4 regions of the Mesorhizobium sp. M7A.F.Ca.MR.148.00.0.0 genome follow, and region 3 is predicted to be linked to each of the others. Evidence: riboswitches for the same ligand, from Rfam matches in the RefSeq annotation. Region 3 holds a riboswitch; each other region holds the start of a gene.
The links. A riboswitch is a leader RNA that binds a small molecule or an ion and turns the genes downstream of it on or off. The one in region 3 is predicted to bind cobalamin.

Region 1 (6,081 bases), on a different contig from region 3:
CGCTGGCCGAGATCATCGAGCTGACCGAGAAGCGCTTTCCCGAGGTCTATTTCCCGATGGAGGTGCGCTCGGTCGCGCCGGACCAGTTCTGGCTTTCGCCATTCTACAACAGGCTGACCTGCTCCATCGCCATCCACCATGATGCAGCGAACGATCCGTTGCCGTTCATGCGGGCGGCGGAGCCGATCTTCCGCAGATATGGCGGCAGGCCGCATTGGGGCAAGATGCACACCCTGAAAGCGGCGGATCTGAAAAAGCTCTATCCGCGCTGGGACGACGCCATGGCGGTGCGCCGCGACGTCGATCCGCAAAACCGATTCGTCTCGCCCTATATGGCCGGCTTGTTCGGCATCGAATGATGACCACCTATTTTTCCACCCTCTCGGATGCGCTGAAGGAAGCCGGCATCTTCCAGCCCTGCCTGCTGCTCGATCGCGACCGGCTGGACAGCAACATTGCCCTGGTGAAGGGGAGAGTGGATCCCGGCCTGGCCGTGCGGCTGGTCGACAAATCGCTCGCGTGCATGCCGCTGCTTGCGTATATCGCCAAGGCGCTTGGCAGTGAGCGCTTCATGACCTTCCACCCGCCGATCAGCGAGGCAGTGCTGAAGGCGTTCCCGGATGCCGATCTGCTCTACGGCAAGCCGATGCCGATCGGCGCGGCAAGGGCGGCGCTGGTGAAAGCCGATACCGACTGGTCGCGCGTCTGCTGGCTGGTCGACAGCGAGGAGAGACTGGCGGAATATGGCGCCCTCGCTGGCGAACTCGGCATCGGCCTGCGCATCGTTTTCGAGATCGATGTCGGGCTGCATCGCGGCGGGTTCGCCAATCCTGACGCCTTGTCGAAGGCGTTGAGCGCGTTGCCGGCCCGGCTGCATTGCGAAGGCGTCATGGCCTACGAGGCGCATGCGCCGCTCATTCCCGGCCTTTTCGGCGGACCGGCAAAGGCATTGGCAAAGGCGTCGGCGCAGGCCGCGGCGTTCGTCGCCTGTCTCGGCGCCGACCAGCGCCGCATCCTGAACATCGGTGGCAGCAAGACCGCGCTGCTCCATCATGGCGGCGCGGCCAATGAGGTGTCGATGGGCTCGGCCTTTGTGCTGCCCAGCGACTTCGATACGCCAGGCCTCGACGGCTTCCAGTCGGCGGCCTTCATCGCCACGCCGATCCTGAAAATGGTCGAGCCGATGCTGCCCGGCCCGCCGGCCGTCACCCGCCTGCTGCAGGCGCTCGGCCGGTTCCCGCGCAAGGGTTGCTACCTCTATGGCGGCAAGTGGATGGCCGAGCCGGTCTTCCCAGAAGGCATGAAGGCGAACGGGCTGCTCGGCCTGTCCTCCAACCAGCAATTCATGGGCTTGCCCGCCGACGCGACCGCAAAGCCCGGCGACTACGCGTTTCTAAGGCCGACGCAGAGCGAAGCCGTGCTGCAGCAGTTCGGGTCGATCGCGGTGTTTTCCGGCGGCCGGATCGCCGATCGCTGGCCGGCGTTGCCGATGGCCTGACCGACTACGCCTTCACCGGTATCCAGATCTCCAGCCCGCCCTTGCCGCTGCGCGGGTCGAATTCGGGGCCGTAGCGTTCGAATTCCGGCGCGTCCGCGATCTCATGCCCGGAGGCCGGCAGCCATTTGTTCCAGATCGTGTTGACCGTCCGGCGGATGGTCGAGATGTGTTCGCGGTGGGCAAAGACCGCATATTTCTGCGCCGGCACCCGCACCCGGTAGAAGTCCCTGGGCAGGTCGGAGAAGTCAGACACTTCGACGCCGGCGATGTAGTCGAAATTGCCGGCATCGTCGCCGTTGACGCAGACGCCATAGGCGACGTCGCCGGTCTCGCCCGGAATGTTGCCGATATAGGGGCCGAAGCGCTGCCACTGCATCGGGATGGCGGCGCTGGTCTCGCAGCTGTAGCGTTCGCCGAGGCCGGCGATCAGGAACGGCCGGCTGGTCTCGAAACGCGGCGGTTCGAGATTGGTGAGGAGGGACTGGTCCATCAGGATCGGCTCCACGAGGTCGAGCTTGTCGAGTGTGCCCTGCGCGCGCACCAGTTCCGGCGTGGTGCCGAACTGATCGCGGAAGGCACGGGTGAACGCCTCATGCGAGTTGTAGCCGGCGTCGAGCGCGACGGCGAGGATGTCGGGCGCCCCGCCCGCCAGCTTGCGCGCCGCCTCGGTCAGCCGGCGTGAGCGCATGTAGCCCATCACCGACCGGCCGGTGGCGGCGCCGAAGGCGCGCGTCACATGAAAACGCGACACGCCGCTGCTTTGCGCGACATCATCAAGCGAGATCGCCTCCGGCAGATGGCTTTCGACGAACCACAGCGCTTTCTCGGTCGGGTCCATTTTCTCCTCGCATTGGCCAGATCATCCTGCCGTTTCCTGGCGCAGCCAGTTTGATCGAAATTGCGCATCCCGTGCAATCTGCGCCGATGCCGGTCGCCATCCTGCCAACCGCCCCATGAGCTTTCGCTTGACAGCGACCCGCGTCATCTCTTAGGTATGTTATATTATTACATGAAGAGAGCATGCGATGCCTGTTTCCCTTAGCTGGCCCACCACTCCGTCCGAGAAATCCATTGCGAAGCGATCGGCGCAAATCTACGCTGAAGCGGTGATGGTCCCCGAGTCGAAAGGCGAGGGGTGAAAAGGGAACACGGTGAGGCCTGCTCAGGTCGAGACCGTGGCTGCCCCCGCAACTGTAAGCGGCGAGCAAAATCCGTGAATGCCACTGGCCGGCAAGGCTGGGAAGGCTGGATGGCGCAACGACCCGTGAGCCAGGAGACCTGCCATCACTGAGTTGACCGGACGGGGTGTGCCGGGAGGAAACGCGAATCCCGGTCTTGTCGGCCGGTTCGCCAGCTTCCTTCCGTCGCCAGTTTTGGAAAGTGACGGAAAGTTGGACGGCTCCATCCATCGCATCGTCGTATATACGCTTTGCCGTCCCGGCAAGCCGGCGGGCAGCAGCCGATGACCGTAGCGCTTCTCGAAGCCCGTGACCTCTGCGTCACGGCGAACGGGCGGGATCTGGTTCAGGCGGTCAGCTTCTCGGTGGCCGCCGGCGATCGCCTTGCCATCATCGGTCCCAACGGCGCCGGCAAGACGACGCTGCTGCGCATGCTGTCGGGCATGCTGCGTCCGAGCTCCGGCGAGGTGAAGCTCGGCGGGCGCCGCCTGGACAGGATTTCAGCCGCCGAACGGGCGCTGCACATTGCCGTGGTCGGCCAGACCGACCAGCCCGATCCGCGGCTGGCGGTGATCGACTATGTCGAGCTTGGCCGGGTTCCGCACGCCGGGCTGCGGCGCAGGAGCGAGGAGCGCGAGATCGTCGTCGATGCACTGCGCCGGACCGGCCTGCTGCCGCTATTTGGCCGCACCATCGGCTCGCTGTCGGGCGGCGAGCGCCAGCGCGCCCAACTTGCGCGCGCCATCGCCCAGCAGCCAAAAATCCTGTTCCTCGACGAGCCGACCAACCATCTCGACCCGCGCGCCCGCGGCGAACTGCTCGACCTCGTGGCAGGCTTCGAGATGACGGTGATCGCGGTGCTGCACGATCTGGCGCTGGTGGCACCGTTCGCCACCAGGGTGGCGGTGATGAACCATGCCCGTCTGCAAGCGCTCGCCGCACCGCGCGAAGCCCTGACCCAAAAGCTGATCCGCGAGATTTTCGGCATCGATGTGCTGCGTCTGCGCCATCCGACCGAAGATCGCGAACTGACGGTGTTCGATGTGCCGAACCGTGCCGCGCCGCCGACGTGATTGAAGCCATTTCGTAGTCGACCCAATCCCATCCACAAGGAGCAAACCCGTGAAACGCCTGGCCCTTTCGCTTGTCCTCTCGCTGCTGGCCTCGACAGCCCTGGCCTTCCCGGTCACGGTCGACAGCTGCGGCAAGCCGCTGACCTTCGATGCGCCGCCGAAGCGCGCCGTCATCCAGGATCTCAACATGGCCGAGATGGCTTTCGCGCTGAAACTGCAGCCGTCGATCGTCGGCCTGACCGGCATCACCGGATGGTACAAGGTGGGTCCCGAATTCAAGGCCGAGCAGGGTTCGATCCCGGAACTGGCGCCGAAATATCCGACGCTCGAAAACCTCGTCGCGGTCGAGCCGGATTTCTTCTTCGCCGGCTGGTATTATGGCATGAAGCCGGGCGGCGAGGTGACACCCGATACGCTTGCCCCGCACGGCATCAAGACGCTGGAGCTGACGGAAAGCTGCGTCCATCTCGACAAGAGCCGTTCAGCCGCCTCGATGGACCTGCTCTATGGCGACGTCGAAAAGCTGGGCAAGATCTTCGGCAAGGAGGCCGAGGCGGAGAAGCTTGTTGCCGGCTGGAAGACGCGGCTCGCCGACATCACCGCCAAGGTCGGCAACGGCAAGGCAACGCGAGTGTTTCTCTATGATTCCGGCGAGGACAAGCCCTTCACCGCAGGCAAGTTCGCCATCCCCAGCGCCATGATATCAGCCGCCGGCGGCGACAACATCATGGCCGACATGGACACCAGCTGGGGCAACACGGACTGGGAAACGGTGGCGTCGCGCAATCCGCAATTCCTCATCCTGCTCGATTACCAGGATGGCGGCGGCTACAAGAAGCTGCTCGATTTCCTGAAGGTCCATCCGGCCATGAAAGAGACGGACGCGGTCAAGAACGAGCGCTTCGTCGCCCTGCGCTATGCCGAACTGACACCCGGACCCGCCAATATCGAAGCGATCGACAAAATCGCCAAGGCCATGCATCCGGAAGCGTTTTGATGCCTGTCGCCCAAAAGTGCGCAGCGGTTTTGGGGCAACGACATGCATGAGCAAAAGATCCTGGAAGTGCGTCGCACGCGTCCTGACAGACACGACGCATTTCCAGGTTTGCGCCATCCGGCATTCGCACTGGCCATGCTGGTGGGAGCGGCGGCGATCGCTGCTCTCGCATTGCTGTCGATCGCCTATGGCTCGACGCTGATCCCGCTGACCGACGTTGTTGCAGCACTTGGCCGCGCAATCGGCTTCAGTGGGCACGACGTGTCCGGGCCGGTCGGCAAGATCGTCGTCGATCTGCGGCTGCCGCGCACGGTCCTGGCCATCTGCGTCGGGGCCGGTCTCGGCGTCGTCGGTGCGCTGCTGCAGACGGTGACCCGCAACGACCTTGCCGACCCGTTCCTGTTCGGCCTGTCGTCGGGCGCCGCCGCGGGTGCGGTTTCCGTCATCACCGTCTTCGGAGACAGTTTCGGCATCTGGACATTGCCGGTCGCGGCCTTCACCGGCGGCATATTGGCTGCCGGTGTCGTCCTGCTGCTGGTTGCGCGGGTGAGGGGGCAAGGCCCGGAGCGGCTGATCCTTGCCGGCCTTGCCGTGTCCTTCATGTTCACCGCCTTGACCAATTATCTTGTCTTTGCCGGCGACCAGCGCGCCGCGCACTCCGTGCTGTTCTGGACCATGGGTGGGCTCGGCCTGGCGCGCTGGGACAATATCTGGCTCGGCGCCTTGGGTGCGGGCACTATCCTGGCTTACGCGCTGTGGAACCACCGCCGGCTCGATGCTTTCCTGGCCGGCGAAAACGCCGCCGAAAGCCTGGGCGTGCCGGTGGCGCGGATGCGAAGGATGACCTTTCTCGTCGCCGCCTTCTCGACGGCGATCCTGGTCTCGGTCGCCGGCGTCATCGGCTTCGTCGGGCTGATGATCCCGCATCTGTCGCGGCCGCTGGCGGGCCCCTTGCACCTGCGCCTGGTTGCCAGCTGCGCCGTGTTCGGCGCGGTGCTGTTGCTGGCCAGCGACCTTCTGGCTCGAACGCTGCTGCCGCCGCAGGAACTGCCGATCGGCATCATCACCAGCTCGGTCGGCGCGTTCTTCGTCGTCACCATGCTGATCCGCAACCGGCTTTGAGTGCGGCCTCGGCCGGGGCCAGCGCCGCTATTACTCTCCCGAAATGCCCAGTTGCACCTGTTGCTTTGGGCGCTTCGACTGGAACAGGGCAAGCAAAAAAACGCCGGCCTGAACCACGACGATCGTCGGGCCCGTGGCTGCGTCGATGTGATAGCTGAGGATCGTTCCCACGACGCTCGACCCGATGGCGGCCGCGGCAGCAATGGCGAGCAT
Region 2 (6,081 bases), on a different contig from region 3:
CCGACAGTCATCCCTGGTTCAAGGAAAGCCGGTCGAGCCGCAGCAACCCGAAAGCCGATTGGTACGTCTGGGCAGACGCCAGGCCGGACGGCACACCGCCCAACAACTGGCTGTCGATCTTCGGCGGCTCGGCGTGGCAATGGGACACCAGCCGCCAGCAATATTACATGCACAATTTCCTGGCCGAACAGCCCGACCTCAACTTTCACAACCACGAAGTCCAGGACGCATTGCTCGACGTCACCCGCTTCTGGCTGGAACGCGGCGTCGATGGTTTCCGGCTCGATACCATCAATTTTTACTTCCACAGCCAGGGTCTGGAAAACAATCCGCCGCTGCCGCCGGAAGAGCGCAACGACCAGACCGCGCCGGCGGTCAACCCCTACAACTACCAGGACCATCTCTACGACAAGAGCCGGCCCGAGAACCTCGGCTTCCTCGAACGGTTCCGTGCCCTGCTCAATGAGTATCCGGCAACCGCAGCGGTCGGCGAGGTCGGCGATTCGCAGCGCGGGCTTGAAGTGGTTGCCGCCTACACCGCAGGCGGCAAGCGCGTGCACATGTGCTACTCCTTCGATTTCCTGGCGCCGGAAAAGATCAGCGCGGGCAAGGTCCGCTCGGTGCTGGAATCCTTCGGCAAAGTCGCCAGCGACGGCTGGTCGTGCTGGGCCTTCTCCAACCACGACGTGATGCGCCCGGCCTCGCGCTGGGCCGCCAATGAGGCCGACCCGACCGCCTACCTCAAGGTCATCTCGGCGCTGCTGATGTCGTTGCGCGGTTCGGTCTGCATCTACCAGGGCGAGGAGCTTGGGCTCGGTGAGGCAGAGCTGCGGTTCGAGGATCTGCAGGATCCCTATGGCATCCGCTTCTGGCCGGAATTCAAGGGCCGCGACGGCTGCCGCACGCCAATGGTGTGGGATGGCAGCGCCAAGAATGGCGGCTTCTCCCAGGCAAAGCCCTGGCTGCCGGTGCCGGCCAAGCATCTGGCGCAAGCGGTCAATGTCCAGCAGGGCGACGAGGCTTCGCTGCTCGAGCACTACCGGCGCTTTCTCACCTTCCGGCGTGCCCATCCGGCGCTCGCCAAGGGCGACATCACCTTCATCGAAAGTGAGGGCGACACCGTCGCCTTCACGCGCCGCGCAGGCAACGAGCAGATCGTCTGCGTCTTCAATCTGGGAGCCGGGCCGGCCAAGGTTGACCTTGGCGGCCGATCGCTGCAACCTCTGCCCGGGCACGGATTTTCGGGGCAGGCGAACAGCGGTTCCATCGAGCTTGGCGGCTACGGCGCCTGGTTCGGGCGTCTCGACTGAATTTCCAATCACTGGAGGAAACCAATGGCCGATGTCACGCTAAGACAAGTGAAGAAGTCCTACGGCAATCTGAACATTCTCCACGGCATCGACCTCGATATTAAGTCGGGCGAGTTCATCGTCTTCGTCGGCCCGTCGGGCTGCGGCAAGTCGACATTGCTGAGATCGATCGCCGGGCTCGAGGAAATCACCTCCGGCGAGCTCAGAATAGCCGGCGAAGTGGTGAACGACGTGCCGCCGTCGAAACGGGGCATCGCCATGGTGTTCCAGTCCTATGCGCTCTACCCGCACATGACCGTCTACGACAACATGGCGTTCTCGATGAAGATCGGCAAAGAGAACAAGGCCGAGATCGACCGCCGCGTGCGTCAGGCCGCCGAGATCCTGCAGCTGACCAAATATCTCGACCGCCTGCCCAAGGCGATGTCGGGCGGCCAGCGCCAGCGCGTCGCCATCGGCCGGGCCATCGTGCGCAATCCGAAGGTGTTCCTGTTCGACGAGCCGCTTTCGAACCTTGATGCGGCGCTGCGAGTCGCCACCCGCATCGAAATCGCCAAGCTCAAGGAATCGATGCCCAACACGACCATGATCTACGTCACCCACGACCAGGTCGAGGCGATGACGCTCGCCGACCGCATCGTGGTGCTCAAGGACGGCCATATCGAGCAGGTCGGCACGCCGATGGACCTCTACAAGAAGCCCGGCAATCTGTTCGTTGCGCAATTCATCGGCTCGCCGGCCATGAATATCCTGCCCGCAACCATCGACAAATCAGGCAATCCGACCGTCGTCAGCCATGTCGGCGGACGCAAGGCAACCGTGCCGATCGCGACGCCGGCTTCGGCGAAGGGCGCTGCGGTGAGTTTTGGCGTGCGGCCGGAGGACCTGATCATCGCCAGCGGCGCGGACTATCTGTTCGAGGGGACGGTCGACTATGTCGAGCAGCTCGGCGAGGTGCAGCTGGTCTATGTCGACATCGGTCGCGCCGACCTGCCGCTGGTGACCAAGCTGCCCGGCAATGTCGAGGTCAAGCGCGGTTCGACATTGAGGCTGAGCGCCAATGGCGAGGACCTGCATATCTTCGACACCGATGGGCGGTCGTTTGCCCTTCATGAGGCTGAAGCGAAGGCGGCCTGACGCAGGACCGCGTCTTGGACGCAAAAAGAGCAGCGGGCCAGGCCCGCCACTCTTTTGTTGAAGATCAGCTTCGGCTGTTAACGGCCAAAGAGATTCCGGTCGCTGCCCTGAGGGGCGGACTTCTCTACGTCGCCCGACGAATTGAGCAGCTTCTCGACGAGGCCACCGCTGTTGCGGACCGAGCTCGTATGCGCGCTGTCAACCGAAGTAACCGCAGGCTGGTTGGCGCCGTTGGAGCCAAAGTTGTCGCTGCCGGCGAAGGCACTGCCGGTGATGGCCAGAACGGCGGCGGCAGCAATAAGGATCTTGTTCATTTTAGTCTCCTGAATTCTGGATTTCGCCAGACGACAGACACAGCTGCCGTCGGTTGCGAAATTGGTAATTAGCGACCGAAGAGGTTACGGTCGCTGCCCTGAGCGGGCGTCTGGGCAGCCGGTTCCGAGGTCTTGGTGGAAGCCGTGTACGACTGGTCCACAGCGGCGGCAGGCTGATTGGAGCCGTTCGAACCGTAGTTGTCGCTGCCCGCGAAAGCGCTGCCGGTGATGGCCAGAACGGCGGCGGCAGCAATGAGGATCTTGTTCATCTTAAATACTCCTGAATGTCCGAATTTCGAATGCCTGAAGTTCGCCAGGGCGGCGAGCGAGCCCGCCGTCGACTGGGAATCGGCTGTTAGTTGTTGCCGAAGAGGTTGTGGTCAGCACCCTGGGCAGGCGCCTGAGCAGCCGGTTCCGACTTCTTGGTCGAAGCGGTGTACGAGCTGTCGACAGCAGTGGCTGCCGCGGCGTTCGAACCGTAGTGGTCGCTACCAGCGAAGGCGCTGCCGGAAATGGCCAGAAGGGCTGCGGCAGTGAGAATGATCTTTTTCATTTTTGGTACTCCAGTATCGTCTTTTTTCCGTCCGTCTAGCGGCGTGTCTTGGAAATGAAATCGCGTCGTTCGGACAGCCCCGATGTGGGAGGGCAACCCCGCCTTTTCCAATCACGAAGTTGTTCCGTGTGGACCATGAATCCACACCTTGAAATTGTGCCAAGGGAATCTACGGGTACATTTTTCTTCTTCATATCAGTATGTTAGGTTTAGCCATCCGATGGATCACTGACTGTTTCAAAGCCCAGCGTTCACACCGTCCTGCACGCACCGTCAACAGAAACGAACCGTTCGGTTCGATTTTAGGGCAAGCTAATAGTCACTTTTCGAAGCCGTCAACCTTTTTTGACCCCCGCCAAGGGTCGGATTAGGGAAGATCGCGGCCGGCAAATGGCGGCCCGGGAGGCGGGATTTCGGCCCGCGACGATCTGCGGTGACGTTTCGCATGCCGTGTCGCGCCGCATGGATACGATGTCGTTTTCATGCCGACGGCGCGCCCGCGATCGTGGTTAGATCATACCATCTCAGGTGCCGCTTCGTGACGACGAGGCGGAGAATTGGGAAGCCGGTCAGAATCCGGCGCTGCCCCCGCAACGGTGGTGGAGTTCAAGTCGCAACGGGAGACCACTGGGCAACTGCCTGGGAAGGTGTCGCGATGGTCCGCAAGGACAACTCCAGAGCCCGGAAACCAGCCCGAGATTTTTAGACTCGACTGATCGCGGTGGGCGGTCAAGAGGTGGATAGCGCATGTCCGGCACCTAGCCGGCCTGCGTTTCAATCCTTCCTCCATCACCACCAGTTCAGTCCTTAGAAACGAGGACAGGACATGGATATCCGCAACGACATGCTGAGGCTCCTGAAGGGGCGCCGGCAAGGCTTTTCACTGGAGCAGCCCTTCTACACCGATCCAGACTACTTCAAGCTCGACATGGAGCTTATCTGGTATCGCGACTGGCTGTTCATCGGCCATGATTGCGAACTGCCGAAGCCGGGCAGCTACATCACCGTGCAGATCGGTGACTATCCGGTTGTCCTTGTCCGCGACCAGCAAGGCAAGATCAACGCCTTCCACAATTCCTGCCGCCATCGCGGCAGCCGCGTGTGCAACACGGAGAAGGGTACGGCGGCAAAGCTCGTCTGCCCCTATCATCAGTGGACCTATCAGCTGGACGGCCGCCTGCTGTTTGCCCGCCAGATGGCCGACGGTTTCGACAAGAGTGATTTCGGCCTGAAGCCGGTCGCCTGCGAGAGCGTCGGCGGCTACATCTTCATCTGCCTGGCCAAGGAGCCGGCGGATTTCGCGCCGATGCGGGCGATGATCGAACCTTATCTTTTGCCGCACCGTTTGCGTGAGGCAAAGATCGCCTTTGAGAGCACGATCATCGAGAAGGGCAACTGGAAGCTGGTCTGGGAAAACAACCGCGAGTGCTACCACTGCGTCGCCAATCACCCCGAACTGTGCAAGACCTTCCCCGAGGCTCCGACCGTGACCGGCGTCCAAGGCGCCGACAGCGACCCTGAAATGGTCGCGCACTGGGCCAAATGCGAGGCCGCTGGCTTGCCGAGCAAATTCCGCATCGATCCGGCAGGGCAGTACCGCGCCACCCGCGCGCCGCTGCTGCGCGATGCCGTCAGCTACACCATGACGGGAAAACGGGCGGTCCAGAAGAACCTGTCCGACAGCGTTTCAACCGACCGCATCGGCTCCTTGCTGCTCTACCACTATCCGACCACCTGGAACCATATCCTCGGCGACCACGCCGTCACCTTCCGCGTGCTGCCGATCAGTGCCACGGAAACCGCGGTGACGACGAAATGGCTCGTCCACAAGGATGCGGTCGAAGGCGTCGACTACGACCTCGCTGAGCTCACCCATGTCTGGACCGAGACCAACGACCAGGACCGCCGCATCGTCGAGGAAAACGCCTTCGGCATCCTGTCGCCGGCCTACGAACCAGGCCCCTATTCGGAGCTGCATGAGGGCGGCGTGATCCAGTTCGTCGAGTGGTACGCGTCGTTCATCGGGCCGCGCCTTGCCGAAGGCGGCCGGCCGGCCCTGCGCAGCGTCGCCTAGCCCAGGGGACAAGAGGATGAATGCGATGACGGACCTTGGCCTCTATCGCCATCTCGACCAGATGACGCCCTGGAACGACCGGCTGCAGGTGCTGGAAGTGATCGGCGTCAGCGACGAAGCGCCGGACGTGAAGACCTTCACCTTCCGCTCCGACAACCAGACCTGGTTCCGCTACAAGCCGGGCCAGTTCGTGACGCTGGAACTGCCGACATCGGAGGGGCCGCTGATGCGCACCTACACGCTGTCGTCCTCGCCGTCGCGGCCGTTCTCGATCGCGGTGACGGTCAAGGCGCAGGCAGGCAGCACCGGCACGCGCTGGATGTTCGACTATCTGACGCCGGGCTCACACGTCAAGGCCTATGGGCCGACCGGTGATTTTTCGCTGCATAGCCACCCGGCGGCCAAATATCTGTTCATTTCGGCGGGCTCCGGCGTGACGCCGATGATGTCGATGCTGCGCTGGTTGAACGACTGTGCGCCATGGACAGATGTCGGCTTCGTCAACTGTGCGCGCCGCCCGGAAGAGATCATTTTCCGCAAGGAACTCGAGCTGCTCGGCAGCCGCATGCCCGGCCTGTCGCTCGGCTTCATGATCGAGGAGCGGTCGAGCCGCGAGGGCTGGTTCGGCCATATGGGCCGCATCGACGCGATCCGGCTGCCATTGCTGGCGCCCGATTTCCGCGAGCGCGAGAT
Region 3 (5,330 bases):
GGGCGGCGCGAGGCCGACAGCGTCGACATCAGGCAGGCGCTGAAACTCTATCGCGTCGCCGACTATCTGCTGATCGCGCTGTTTGGGTTGGTCGCGGTCATGGTCATCGTGGCGTGATCTACTTCACCCTCCCCCTTGTGGGGAGGGTAAGAAACGCTCAGAACTCGATCCCCTGCTGCGCTTTCACGCCTGCGGAAAAATGGTGCTTGGTCACGCCCATTTCGGTGACGAGGTCGGCGGCCTCAACCAGCGCCGGCTTGGCGTTGCGGCCGGTGACCACGACATGCAGGCCCTCACGCCGCGCCTTCAACGCCACAACCACTCTGTCGAGGTCGAGATAATCGTAGCGCAGCGCAATGTTCAGTTCGTCGAGCACCAGCAGGCTGATCGACGGATCGGCCATCAGTTCGAGCACCTTGGCCCAGGCGGCTTCGGCGGCGGCGATGTCGCGCTTCAGGTCCTGCGTTTCCCAGGTGAACCCCTCGCCCATCGCGTGCCAGACGACGCGGTCGCCGAAGGCGGCGAAGGCGTCCTTCTCGCCGGTGTGCCACTTGCCCTTGATGAACTGGACAACGCCGACGCGCTTGCCGTAGCCGAGCATCCGCAGCGCCAGGCCGAAGGCAGCCGTGGTCTTTCCCTTGCCCGGTCCGGTGTTGACGATGAGCAAGCCCTTCTCGACCGTCTTGCTCGCCACCTCGGCATCCTGCACAGCCTTGCGCTTGGCCATCTTGGCGCGGTGGCGTTCTTCGTCCCTATTGTCGATGTCGGTCATGTCATTTCACCTTGAGCGGCAGCCCCGCCACCATCAGCAGCACCATGTCGGCAACGGCGGCGACCTGCTGGTTGAGCCGGCCGGCGGCATCGCGAAACCGGCGCGCCAGTGCATTGTCCGGCACGATGCCTTGTCCGACCTCATTGGACACCACGAACCAGGGCCCGCGCGGCCGCGACAGCACCTCCGTCAATCGCCGGCATTCCAGCTCGAAATCGTGTTCAGCCAGCATGTGGTTGGTCAGCCACAGCGTCAGGCAGTCGACAAGCACCGGCCGATCCTCCGGCAAGGCGGCAAGCGTACCGGCGAGATCGAGCGGTGCGTCGATGGTCGTCCAGCCTTCGCCGCGCCGCGATCGGTGCAACGCGATGCGTTCATGCATCTCGTCATCATAGGCTTGCGCCGTGGCGACATAGATCCAGGGAGGCGGCAAGGCGGTCGCCAAAATTTCGGCGTGCGCGCTCTTGCCGGAGCGCGCACCGCCGATGAGGAAGGTCAGTGTCTTGCGATCAGGCAAAGCTGTCGCGCAGGCTGGTCGCGGTGCCGGTGAAGCGGCCACGCACCACACCGACGACCGCGCCGAGCACCAGCCAGAACACCAGATTGGTCACGGTCACCGCCACCACGAACTGGTGATGCAGCCCTTCCGGAATCGCCGTCTCGTAACTGCCGGGCTGCGGCGCACCGACAATATGCGGCGCGACGATCAAAAGGAGGGCAAGGATCGCCAGCGGCAGCGACTTGCGGAACGCGATCAGGCCGAGACCGGCAGCGGTCGCCGCCACCGTTGCCCACCACCAGATCTGGCGCTGGGTGAGATCGGCGGCCGGCATGGCCGGCAGTTCCGGCGGCAGGCCGAGGCCAGGCGCCAGCGTGAACACGGCGAAGCCGGCCAGGCCCCAGAACACGCCCTGGCGCCAGCCACCGATGCCGCCGGCGAATTCGGAGACCGCGACCAGGATCAAGGCGAAGCCGATGCCGGTGACAATGTTGGCAAGCACGCTGAAGGCGAAACGCTCGAAACCATCTGCCGGCGCCCAGCCTTCGTCTGCCGGAGTGGCTTCCGCCGCCGGGGCAGCAGAGCTCATGGCATCTCCCGCCAGAGCAGTTGTGCTCATGGCATTGCTATCCGTTACGGCCGGAGCGACATGGTCATGGTGATGCCCGCCGCCCGCCTGTTCGTAGACTTCCGCCTTCAGGATCAGCGGCACGGTGGCGTAGGCTTGCAGGCAGGCGAGGACGACGCCGGCCACGAGCCCTGCGATCGCCGCGATGAACACGACGTTGCGAAACAGGTTCATGATGTCAGCCCCTCGTCAGTGGCAGGGAAACGCCATCGAATGGCGATAGTCGTGAGCCGCATTGTGGACCGCATCGATATGCGAGAAGCCGACAAAGCCCATCACGAAAATGCCGAGCAACGCGGCAAGCGCGAGCTGCATGAGGCGCGACTGCGAGGAGACGGAGGTGCCGAGGGAGACGGAAGCGGTAGTCATGTCTTGTCCTTTCGCCCTCCACCCGAGGGCATCGAAGTCAGTTTCCTGTCGCCGGCAGGTCTCCTGGCTCACGGATCAGCGTCCTTCCCCACCTTCCCGAAGAAAAATCTTCAGTGGTTTATGGAGAGGACTACCGCACACAGTTGCGGGGGCAGCCACGGCATTGGGCGAAATTCGCCCTCACCGCATTCCCTCTTGGCTCCAAAATGGAACCGGCGACACCGGTGACTATAGGCAGAATCCTCGCTTCCGGCAAACCAAATTCCGCCGGTGACCATTGCGAATGCGCCATGAAGGTCAAAGTGATTTCGGCAGATAGCGCCACGTCACAAAGCCGCAGACCGCCGCCAGCAGACCGAGCGTGACGAACACCGAGCCCAGGCCGAAGAAGGCCAGCGCCACCGAATAGACCAGCGGCGGCGTCAACTCGGAAAAGTCGAGATAGGTGCGGTAGACCGCTGCCATCTGAGATCTTTCATAGGAGCGCACCGAGCGCATGAAGGCGGTCGAGCCGAGGGCGTCGAGCGCAATGGTGAAGAAGGCACCGCCAAGCAGGAAGGCGCCGGTAAGCAGCGGCACGGTTTCGCCGACGAAGCCCGCCGCCAAAAGCGCGGCCGACATGGCGAAATAGGCGAATGTCATGGTCCCGCGGCCACCAAAGCGCTTTCCTGCCTTGCCCCAGAAAATCGCCATGAACAACAGCGCGTTGCCGGCCGAAACCAGCAGGCCGCCGGCCAGCTTGCCCTCACCTGTGATGACCATGAACAACGGCCCATAGACGAAGAACGTCGTCCAGAAGCAGGAGCGGCCGAAGGCGATCAGCCAAGCCAGCCTGAGCCTGGGCTGCGGCACGAAGCGGCCGATATTGGCGAGCGGATTGACGGGGCGCGTCTTGCCCGGACGGATAGACTGGTTGTCGCCGAGGCGGTAGGTCCAGAACAGCGCCAGCAGGGCAAACGCGAACACCGCGACCGCACCATGCGCAGCATAGATGCCGAAGCGCGTGTAGAGGAAGATGCCGAGCGTCGGCCCACCGGTCCAGGCCAGCATCGACCACGCCATGCGCAGCGATTCGGCCTGCATGAAGTCGGTCTTGCGGATGTGGTCCATGATGTAGAGATTGAGCGTGATCGACAGCGCGCTGGCGCCCATCACCCGGCACAGCATGCCGGCCAGTTGCCCGGCAAGCGTGTCGGTAACGAAGAACAGCGAGCCGACGGCCAGCAGGCAGGCGCCCGCCGTGTAGACCCAGCGGCGGGCAAAACGGCGGATCAGCATCGGCATGAACAATGTCACCGACAGGCCGAGCATCGCCACGACTGTGTAAAGCATCGACACGATCTGCTCGTTGTGCAGGATCTCGTAGGCCTGGATCGGGATGACGCTCGACACCGTGGCGCGGGCGAAGGATTCGACCGCATAGAGCGACGCGAAGGTGCGCGCGTCCGCGGCCTTGAGAGCCGGCAGCCAGATCGGATGGCGCACATGGGTGGACATTGCTTTCCCCGAAGCAGATTCACCGGGTCAAATCTGAGGTGGCGATCCCAGCGCCAATAAGAGGAAACCGACGCGCATCCGGCAAAAGCGAAGCCGGCCAAAGGCTTCCCTGCACTGGCCCAATGCCGCGGCTGGCCCGGGTTGTCGGCAGAGTTGCCGGTCTTCTTTTGTGCCGGGCAACCGTGATAGTCCTCCAGCGGGGCTGAATCAGAATGCGAGACCATGAGCATCCAAACGCCGACCGCACCCGTTCCGGATCGACCAAAGCGCATCGTCGCTATCGACATCGTGCGCGGCATCGCGCTGATCGCCATGGCGAGCTACCATTTCACCTGGGATCTGGAGTTCTTCGGCTACACCGATCCCGGCCTGACCGCCTTCGGCTGGTGGAAGATCTACGCGCGCGGCATCGCCTCGACCTTCCTGTTCCTGGTCGGCGTCAGCCTGTACCTCGCCCATGGCCGACAAATCCGCTGGAACGGCTTCTGGAAGCGATTCGCCATGGTCGCGGGAGCCGCGATCGCGATATCGGTCGTCACCCGTATCGCCACGCCGGATGGATTCATCTTCTTCGGCATCTTGCATGAGATCGCGCTGGCCAGCCTGCTCGGCCTCGCCTTCCTGCGCCTGCCGGCTTTGTTGACGCTGGTCGTCGCCGGGCTCGTCATCACGGCGCCTGTCTATCTGCGCCTCGAGGCGTTCGATCACCCATGGCTGTGGTGGGTAGGCCTGTCGGCGAACAATCCGCGCTCCAACGACTACGTTCCGTTGTTTCCATGGTTCGGCGCCGTGCTTGCGGGCATCGCGATGACGAAACTCGCCGCCGGTTCAGGCGTACTTGCCCGGCTTGCCGAATTGGCGCCCGGTCGCTGGGCCAACCCGCTGGTCTTTATCGGCCGGCACAGCCTGGCGTTCTACCTGATCCACCAGCCATTGCTGATCGGCTGCATGTGGCTGTTCTCGCAGATCATGCCGGCACAGGTCGAAACCCCGCAGGTAAATTTCCTCAAAACCTGCCAGCTGTCCTGCGAGCAGTCGCGCGACACCGAGTTCTGTACGAGCTACTGTGTCTGCATGCTCGATACGCTCGAGGGCGAGGCAACGCTTGATCGGCTCTACAACAACGATCAGACTGCGGAATGGAAGACGCATCTGTCCGATCTCGCCGGCATGTGTACCGCCAAGACCGACAGCAAGTTGATGGAGGAAGGGGTCAAATGACCGAGAACCAGCCGAAGCCGGGGCTCATACCGTGGCCGCCGCTGATCTACACCGCCGCCATCGCCATCAGCATCGCGCTGGGCCTGCTCTATCCCCTGCCCTGGATCGGTGACCTCCTGGGCGATATTCTTTTCGCCACCGGCTGGGTGGCGCTGTTTGCCGTCGCCGCGCTCTGGGTCACCGCGATCCGCACCATGGTCCGCGCCGAGACCACGCTGAACCCGAACGCTGTGCCCGATCACCTGGTCACCACGGGTCCCTTCGGCATCACCCGCAATCCGATGTATCTGGCCAACACCCTGCTGTTGATCGGCGTCGCCTTTATCTCGGGCATCGTGTGGTTC
Region 4 (6,081 bases), on a different contig from region 3:
GCGCCTCGGAGAGGACCTCACCCCCGGCCTGCGGCCGGACCCTCCCCTCGAGGGGGAGGGGGACGACGCCGCGGCCGGGTTCGTAGTAGCCAGCTTTGGGCACGGCGACCGGTTCGACGAAAGGCGCATCCGACCCCGCCAGCCGTGCCAGCCTCCGCACCAGCGCGCTCATATTCGCCGGGCCGCCCTCGCGGAAATAGTCGAGCAGGTCGTCGAGTTCCTCGCGCGGCAGCGTAGAGGCTTCGATCAGGCGCAAATCCTCGTCGCGGCATTCGCCGGGCAGCAGCGCCAGTTTTATGCCGCGTTCGCGGGCGGTCGAGGCGAGCTGGTCGCAGCCGTAGCGCCACCAGTCGTAGCCGCCGAGGATGCGCACGAGGATGATCTTGGCGTGGCGGGCGACGCTGTCGACCCAGAGGTCGACGGACATCGGATGGCGCAGGTCACGCAGTGCGGCCAGCCGCATCGAGGGCAGGCGGCCGGCATCGGCCTTCCAAGCTGCCGCCAGTCCGGCGAGGTCGCTGTCGGTGAAGGACAGCGCCACGATATCCGCCGGCGTCTGCCGCAGATCGACCGGCTCGGCGAGGTCGTCGAGCGAGGCGGATGTCGTGGTGAGGATGTGCATCGCGACCCGTGTCCGAAATCAGCCGGCGAGTATACGCTCGATCGCCGGGCGGTTCAGCCCCTTCAGGCCGATGACGACGAGGCGCGAACGGCGGTCGTCCTGCGCGGTCCAGGCGCGGTCATAGTAATGATTGACGCGCGGCCCGACGGCCTGCAGCAAGAGCCGCATCGGCTTGCCGCCGACTTCGACGAAGCCTTTTACGCGCAGCACGTTCTCTTCTTCTGCGACGGTGGCGACGCGCTTTGCCAGCTCGTCCGGATTGGCGATCGAGGCAATGTCGACGATGAAGGTGTCGAAGTCGTCATGCTCGTGGTCGAACGCGCCGTCATGATGGGATTTGCGGTTTTCGATGTCGTCCTCGACGGCGAGACCGAGCCCGAGCAGCACCGAGGGATCGACCTTGCCATGCGACGCCGGCACGATCTTCACGGCGCGGGCGGAGTGTTCGTTGATGATGGCGTTGGCGCGGGCGGTGCCGGCGGCGTCCATCAGGTCGCTTTTCGACAGGATGATCAGGTCGGCGCAGGCGATCTGATCCTCGAACAGTTCTTCCACCGGGTCGTCGTGGTCGAGCGTCTCGTCCCCGGCGCGCTGCGCCTGAAGTGCGTCCATGTCGTTGGCGACGCGGCCTTCGGCCAATGCCGGCCCGTCGACCACGGCGATGACGCCGTCGACTGTGACGCGGCTCTTCACGCTCGGCCATTGAAAGGCCTGGACCAGCGGCTTGGGCAGCGCCAGGCCCGAAGTCTCGATCAGGATATGGTCGACCCTCGGCGTCAGCGACAGGATCTTGTCAAGCGCCGGGACGAAATCATCGGCGACGGTGCAGCAGATGCAGCCATTGGCCAGTTCGACGATGTTTTCCTCCGGGCAGGTGTCGATGCCGCAGCCCTTCAGGATCTCGCCGTCGATGCCGATGTCGCCAAACTCGTTGACGATTATGGCAATGCGCTTGCCGCCGGCGTTTTCCAGGAGATGGCGGACCAGCGTCGTCTTGCCGGCGCCGAGGAAGCCGGTGACGACGGTGCAGGGAACGCGGGAGAGGTTCGCAGACGAATCTGGGGCAGTCATGGTCAGTCCTTCAGCATGTCGAGGGGAGGAATGCGGGCAACGAGGCCGCGCTTCAGGCTATCGGGACGGCCACGCCAGGGAATGAGGCCGTCGGTCGAGGTGGCGAAAAGCTTGGCGCCCGTGACGAGGTCGGCCCCGCTGGTCTCGGTCAGGTCGCCAAAGACATAGCTCCAGCAGCCGTCGCGCAGGATGGCGGCGCTGAGGCGCCGCTTGCAATTGCCAAGGCATTCGACGCTGCGGATGCGGATGTCGTCGCTGGATGCGGCGCGGCGCGTATCCTCCGCCAGCAATTCGCCGGCGCGGGGATGAGCGTCGGAGCCGGTCTCATCGCGGCAAGAGGCGCAGACGATGATGGTGACGCCGGCCAAGGCATCATCATGGCCGGACGAAATATCCGCTGTGCCAGCCGAAAAACTGCTGTCGTGGTCCAAAGATCGGGCTCCTTGCCCGGAAACCCGCCGGGCGATCGGATTCTAAAGTCGCAGACGGCAGGTCTCCTGGCTCGCGGGTCATCGCCTTGGGTAGCCGCCTTCCCGGGAACTCCCAGTGGCTTTCGGCCTTGGCTCTTCGCTTACAGTTGCGGGGACAGCCGCGGATTTGGGATTTTGCCCCGCACCGCATTCCCTCTTAGCTCTTGCCGTTGCGGGCAAGAGACCATCTGAACCGGATTTAGGCTTTTGCGAGCGGCGGTGTCAACGCGAGCTTACGACATGGCGATGTCGGCCAGCGCCGGACCCAAATCGCCGGCCGGGGTCACTTCCATGCGTTCGAGCCCGAGCCAGCCCTGCATCTGCTTCAATTCCTCGAACAGTTCTGCAGCGGTTTCAGGTGGCGCCTTGGGCTCGGCGTAGGCCGCATGGACCCGCAGCACGCTGGCCGGACGATCTGCCTTGAGGTCGACGCGTGCCACGATCCTGTCGCCGAGCAGGAACGGCAGGACATAATAGCCGTATTGCCGCTTGTCGGCCGGCGTGTAGATCTCGATGCGGTAATGGAAATCGAACAGCCGCTCGGTGCGCGATCGTTCGAAGACAACCGGATCGAAGGGCGCCAGCAGGGCGCGGGCCCCGATTTTGCGCGGCAGGCGGGCGTCCCGGTGAAGATAGGCCGGCTTGTCCCAGCCTTCGACACGCACCGGCAGCAACTCGCCGGTTTCAACCAGTTCCTCCAGCCGGCCTTTCATGTCGGCCGGCGACAGGCGGAAATAATCGCGCAAATCGCCTGAAGTCGCCACGCCGTGGGCGCGGGCGGAAATGCGCAGCAATTCGCGGTGCGCGTCCTCAGGCGTCGGCACTGGGAGGTCGAGGATCGCCTGCGGCAGCACGCGCTCGGGCAGATCATAGAAGCGCTCGAACCCGCGACGATGCGCCGTGGTGATGCGGCCTGCCCAGAACAGCCATTCGAATGCGTGCTTGGCATGGCTCCAGCCCCACCAGCCACCCGAGCCTTTCTGGCCTTCGAGCGCGGAAGCGGCAATCGGGCCGCGCTCGGCGACCTGGCGGTAAATCTCTTCGATATAGGCGGCGTGCTCGCGGCCCCATTTGGCGAGGCCCAGATACATTTCGTCGCCGCGCTCGGCGCGCTGCATGCGCCAGCGCATCAGCGGGTAGGTCTCGACCGGCAGGAAGGACGCCTCGTGCGCCCAGTATTCGAAAACCGTGCGCTTACGCGTCACGGCCGCGTTGTCGAGCAGCGAGAACGGGTAGGGACCAAGGCGCGAATAGAGCGGCATATAATGAGCGCGCACCACCGCGCTGACGGAATCGATCTGCAGCAGGCCGGTGCGGGAGAGGGTGCGGGCAAAATGCCGGCGGTCGGGCGTGCCGGTCGGGCGGGGATCGAGAAACCCCTGGGCGGCAAGCGCGATGCGACGGGCCGTGGGGAGCGAGATCTTTTCCTTCATGCAGGCATCACTTTGAAGTGTTTGACCGAGGGTCGAATGGCTGATTCCAACCCATGCTAGCAGGGTTTTGGCTGCATCCATGTCAGGAGAGAAAAGTGGAGTAAAACGCGAAGGAAATCAAACAGGAGCAGATCGGACCAGTTTGCCGCGATATGCCGTCCAGCTCGGTGTTTTGAACAAGGTTTGACTTGCTTCGCTGGAAGTGCTGCGCTAACCCTCGCCGCGTTGCAGCATAGGCCCTTAAAACGGTTCAGCGGTTAAACTGTCACGCTTCCGCATTAGGGTCCGGTGCTGTAATCAAACTGGATTGGCGCCAACGGAAAGCCGAGCATGAACGCACTCTTGAGCTCATACCTGCCCATCGTCCTGTTCATAGGCGTGGCGCTGGTTGTCGGCCTTGCGCTGCTGGCCGCGCCCTTCCTGGTGGCCTACCGCAATCCCGATCCCGAAAAGCTTTCCGCCTATGAGTGCGGTTTCAACTCGTTCGACGACGCCCGCATGAAGTTCGACATCCGTTTCTACCTGGTGTCGATCCTGTTCATCATCTTCGACCTGGAAGTGGCCTTCCTGTTTCCGTGGGCGGTGTCGTTTTCGAAGATCGGCATGCTCGGTTTCTGGTCGATGATGGTGTTTCTGGCGGTGCTGACCATCGGCTTTGCCTATGAATGGAAAAAAGGAGCGCTGGAATGGGATTGAACGACAGTTCAGGCACCCTCGTCGCGCCGAAGCCCAAGGGTATTATCGATCCCAACACCGGCAGGCCGGTGGGGGAGGACGATCCCTTCTTCCTCGAGATCAACAACGAGTTGGCCGACAAGGGCTTTCTGGTCACTTCGACCGAGGCGCTCATCACTTGGGCGCGCAGCGGGTCGCTGATGTTCATGACGTTCGGCCTCGCTTGCTGCGCGGTCGAGATGATCCACACCTCGATGCCGCGCTATGATTCGGAGCGGTTCGGCGTCGCGCCGCGCGCGTCCCCGCGCCAGTCCGACATCATGATCGTCGCCGGCACGCTGACCAACAAGATGGCGCCGGCGCTGCGCAAGGTCTACGACCAGATGCCGGAACCGCGCTACGTCATCTCGATGGGCTCCTGCGCCAATGGCGGCGGCTATTACCACTACTCCTATTCGGTGGTGCGCGGCTGCGACCGCATCGTGCCCGTCGATATCTATGTGCCCGGCTGCCCGCCGAGCGCCGAAGCGCTGCTCTACGGCATTCTTCTCTTGCAGAAGAAGATCCGCCGCACCGGCACGATCGAACGGTAAATCCATGACCGCATCCCTGAGCGAACTGTCGAACTATCTCGGCGAGAAGCTGATCGGCCGCGTGAACGAGGCTGATATCGCCTATGGCGAACTCACCATCCGCGTCGAGCCGCGCGATCTGGTCGAGGTCATGACCTTCCTGCGCGACGATGCGCGCTGCCAGTTCATCTCGATCATCGACGTCTGCGGCGCCGACTATCCGTCGCGGGCCAAGCGCTTCGACGTCGTCTACCATCTCCTGTCGCCGAAGCAGAATGTGCGCATCCGCATCAAGGTGCAGGCCGACGAGGAAACCATGGTGCCATCGATCACCGGCGTCTTTCCCGGTGCCGACTGGTTCGAGCGCGAGACCTACGATCTCTACGGCGTGCTGTTTTCGGGCCATCCCGATCTGCGCCGCCTGCTGACCGACTATGGTTTCGAAGGCCACCCGCTGCGCAAGGATTTCCCGCTGACCGGCTTCGTCGAGGTGCGTTACGACGACGAAGCCAAGCGCGTTATCTACGAGCCGGTCGAGCTCAAGCAGGAATTCCGCAATTTCGATTTTTTGTCCCCGTGGGAAGGTACGGATTACGTGCTGCCGGGTGACGAGAAGGCAAAGCAGTAAATGGCTGAAACTTCGGTCCGCAACTTCAACATCAATTTCGGCCCGCAACACCCTGCGGCGCACGGCGTTTTGCGCCTTGTGCTGGAGCTGGACGGCGAAGTCGTCGATCGCGTCGATCCGCATATCGGGCTCTTGCATCGCGGCACCGAAAAGCTGATCGAGGCCAAAACCTACCTGCAGGCGATTCCCTATCTCGACCGGCTCGACTATTGCGCGCCGATGAACCAGGAGCACGCCTTCGCGCTTGCCGCCGAGCGCCTGCTCGGCATCGAAGTGCCGAAGCGCGGCCAGCTGATCCGCGTTCTCTACTGCGAAATCGGCCGCATCATGTCGCACATCCTCAATGTGACGACGCAGGCGATGGACGTCGGCGCGCTGACGCCGCCGCTGTGGGGCTTCGTCGAGCGCGAAAAGCTGATGGTGTTCTATGAGCGCGCCTCGGGTTCGCGCATGCATGCCGCTTACTTTCGCCCCGGTGGCGTCCATCAGGATCTGCCGCAGAAATTGGTCGAGGACATCGGCAAGTGGATCGACCCGTTCCTGAAGTCGATCGACGACCTCGATCAGCTGCTGACCGGCAACCGCATCTTCAAGCAGCGCAATGTCGACA

Region 1: another riboswitch for cobalamin. It lies ahead of EOB49_RS15690 (ABC transporter ATP-binding protein); the one in region 3 lies ahead of EOB49_RS29815 (CbtB-domain containing protein).
Region 2: another riboswitch for cobalamin. It lies ahead of EOB49_RS04285 (aromatic ring-hydroxylating dioxygenase subunit alpha); the one in region 3 lies ahead of EOB49_RS29815 (CbtB-domain containing protein).
Region 4: another riboswitch for cobalamin. It lies ahead of EOB49_RS21540 (DUF1636 family protein); the one in region 3 lies ahead of EOB49_RS29815 (CbtB-domain containing protein).

What each region holds. Positions count from the first base shown of each region.
Region 1 is NZ_RZTB01000035.1:4,904-10,984, forward strand. Features, by position in the region: gene EOB49_RS15675 (D-arabinono-1,4-lactone oxidase) at 1-359, shown strand, start outside; gene EOB49_RS15680 (alanine racemase) at 359-1,498, shown strand; gene EOB49_RS15685 (AraC family transcriptional regulator) at 1,503-2,336, opposite strand; cobalamin riboswitch at 2,592-2,799, shown strand; gene EOB49_RS15690 (ABC transporter ATP-binding protein) at 2,961-3,749, shown strand; gene EOB49_RS15695 (ABC transporter substrate-binding protein) at 3,799-4,746, shown strand; gene EOB49_RS15700 (iron ABC transporter permease) at 4,882-5,868, shown strand; gene EOB49_RS15705 (metal ABC transporter permease) at 5,899-6,081, opposite strand, start outside.
Region 2 is NZ_RZTB01000007.1:15,934-22,014, forward strand. Features, by position in the region: gene EOB49_RS04260 (alpha-glucosidase family protein) at 1-1,310, shown strand, start outside; gene ugpC (sn-glycerol-3-phosphate ABC transporter ATP-binding protein UgpC) at 1,335-2,447, shown strand; gene EOB49_RS04270 (DUF680 domain-containing protein) at 2,525-2,761, opposite strand; gene EOB49_RS04275 (DUF680 domain-containing protein) at 2,830-3,030, opposite strand; gene EOB49_RS04280 (DUF680 domain-containing protein) at 3,117-3,314, opposite strand; cobalamin riboswitch at 3,824-4,026, shown strand; gene EOB49_RS04285 (aromatic ring-hydroxylating dioxygenase subunit alpha) at 4,141-5,388, shown strand; gene EOB49_RS04290 (hybrid-cluster NAD(P)-dependent oxidoreductase) at 5,414-6,081, shown strand, end outside.
Region 3 is NZ_RZTB01000141.1:279-5,608, reverse strand. Features, by position in the region: partial or broken gene EOB49_RS38100 (cobalamin biosynthesis protein) at 1-117, shown strand, start outside; gene cobO (cob(I)yrinic acid a,c-diamide adenosyltransferase) at 158-772, opposite strand; gene cobU (bifunctional adenosylcobinamide kinase/adenosylcobinamide-phosphate guanylyltransferase) at 774-1,289, opposite strand; gene EOB49_RS29820 (CbtA family protein) at 1,282-2,073, opposite strand; gene EOB49_RS29815 (CbtB-domain containing protein) at 2,089-2,268, opposite strand; cobalamin riboswitch at 2,304-2,500, opposite strand; gene EOB49_RS29810 (MFS transporter) at 2,566-3,765, opposite strand; gene EOB49_RS29805 (DUF1624 domain-containing protein) at 3,988-4,986, shown strand; gene EOB49_RS29800 (isoprenylcysteine carboxylmethyltransferase family protein) at 4,983-5,330, shown strand, end outside.
Region 4 is NZ_RZTB01000065.1:48-6,128, forward strand. Features, by position in the region: partial or broken gene EOB49_RS21530 (cobaltochelatase subunit CobN) at 1-622, opposite strand, end outside; gene cobW (cobalamin biosynthesis protein CobW) at 641-1,693, opposite strand; gene EOB49_RS21540 (DUF1636 family protein) at 1,696-2,124, opposite strand; cobalamin riboswitch at 2,163-2,367, opposite strand; gene EOB49_RS21545 (winged helix-turn-helix domain-containing protein) at 2,397-3,596, opposite strand; gene EOB49_RS21550 (NADH-quinone oxidoreductase subunit A) at 3,927-4,292, shown strand; gene EOB49_RS21555 (NADH-quinone oxidoreductase subunit B) at 4,283-4,864, shown strand; gene EOB49_RS21560 (NADH-quinone oxidoreductase subunit C) at 4,869-5,471, shown strand; gene EOB49_RS21565 (NADH-quinone oxidoreductase subunit D) at 5,472-6,081, shown strand, end outside.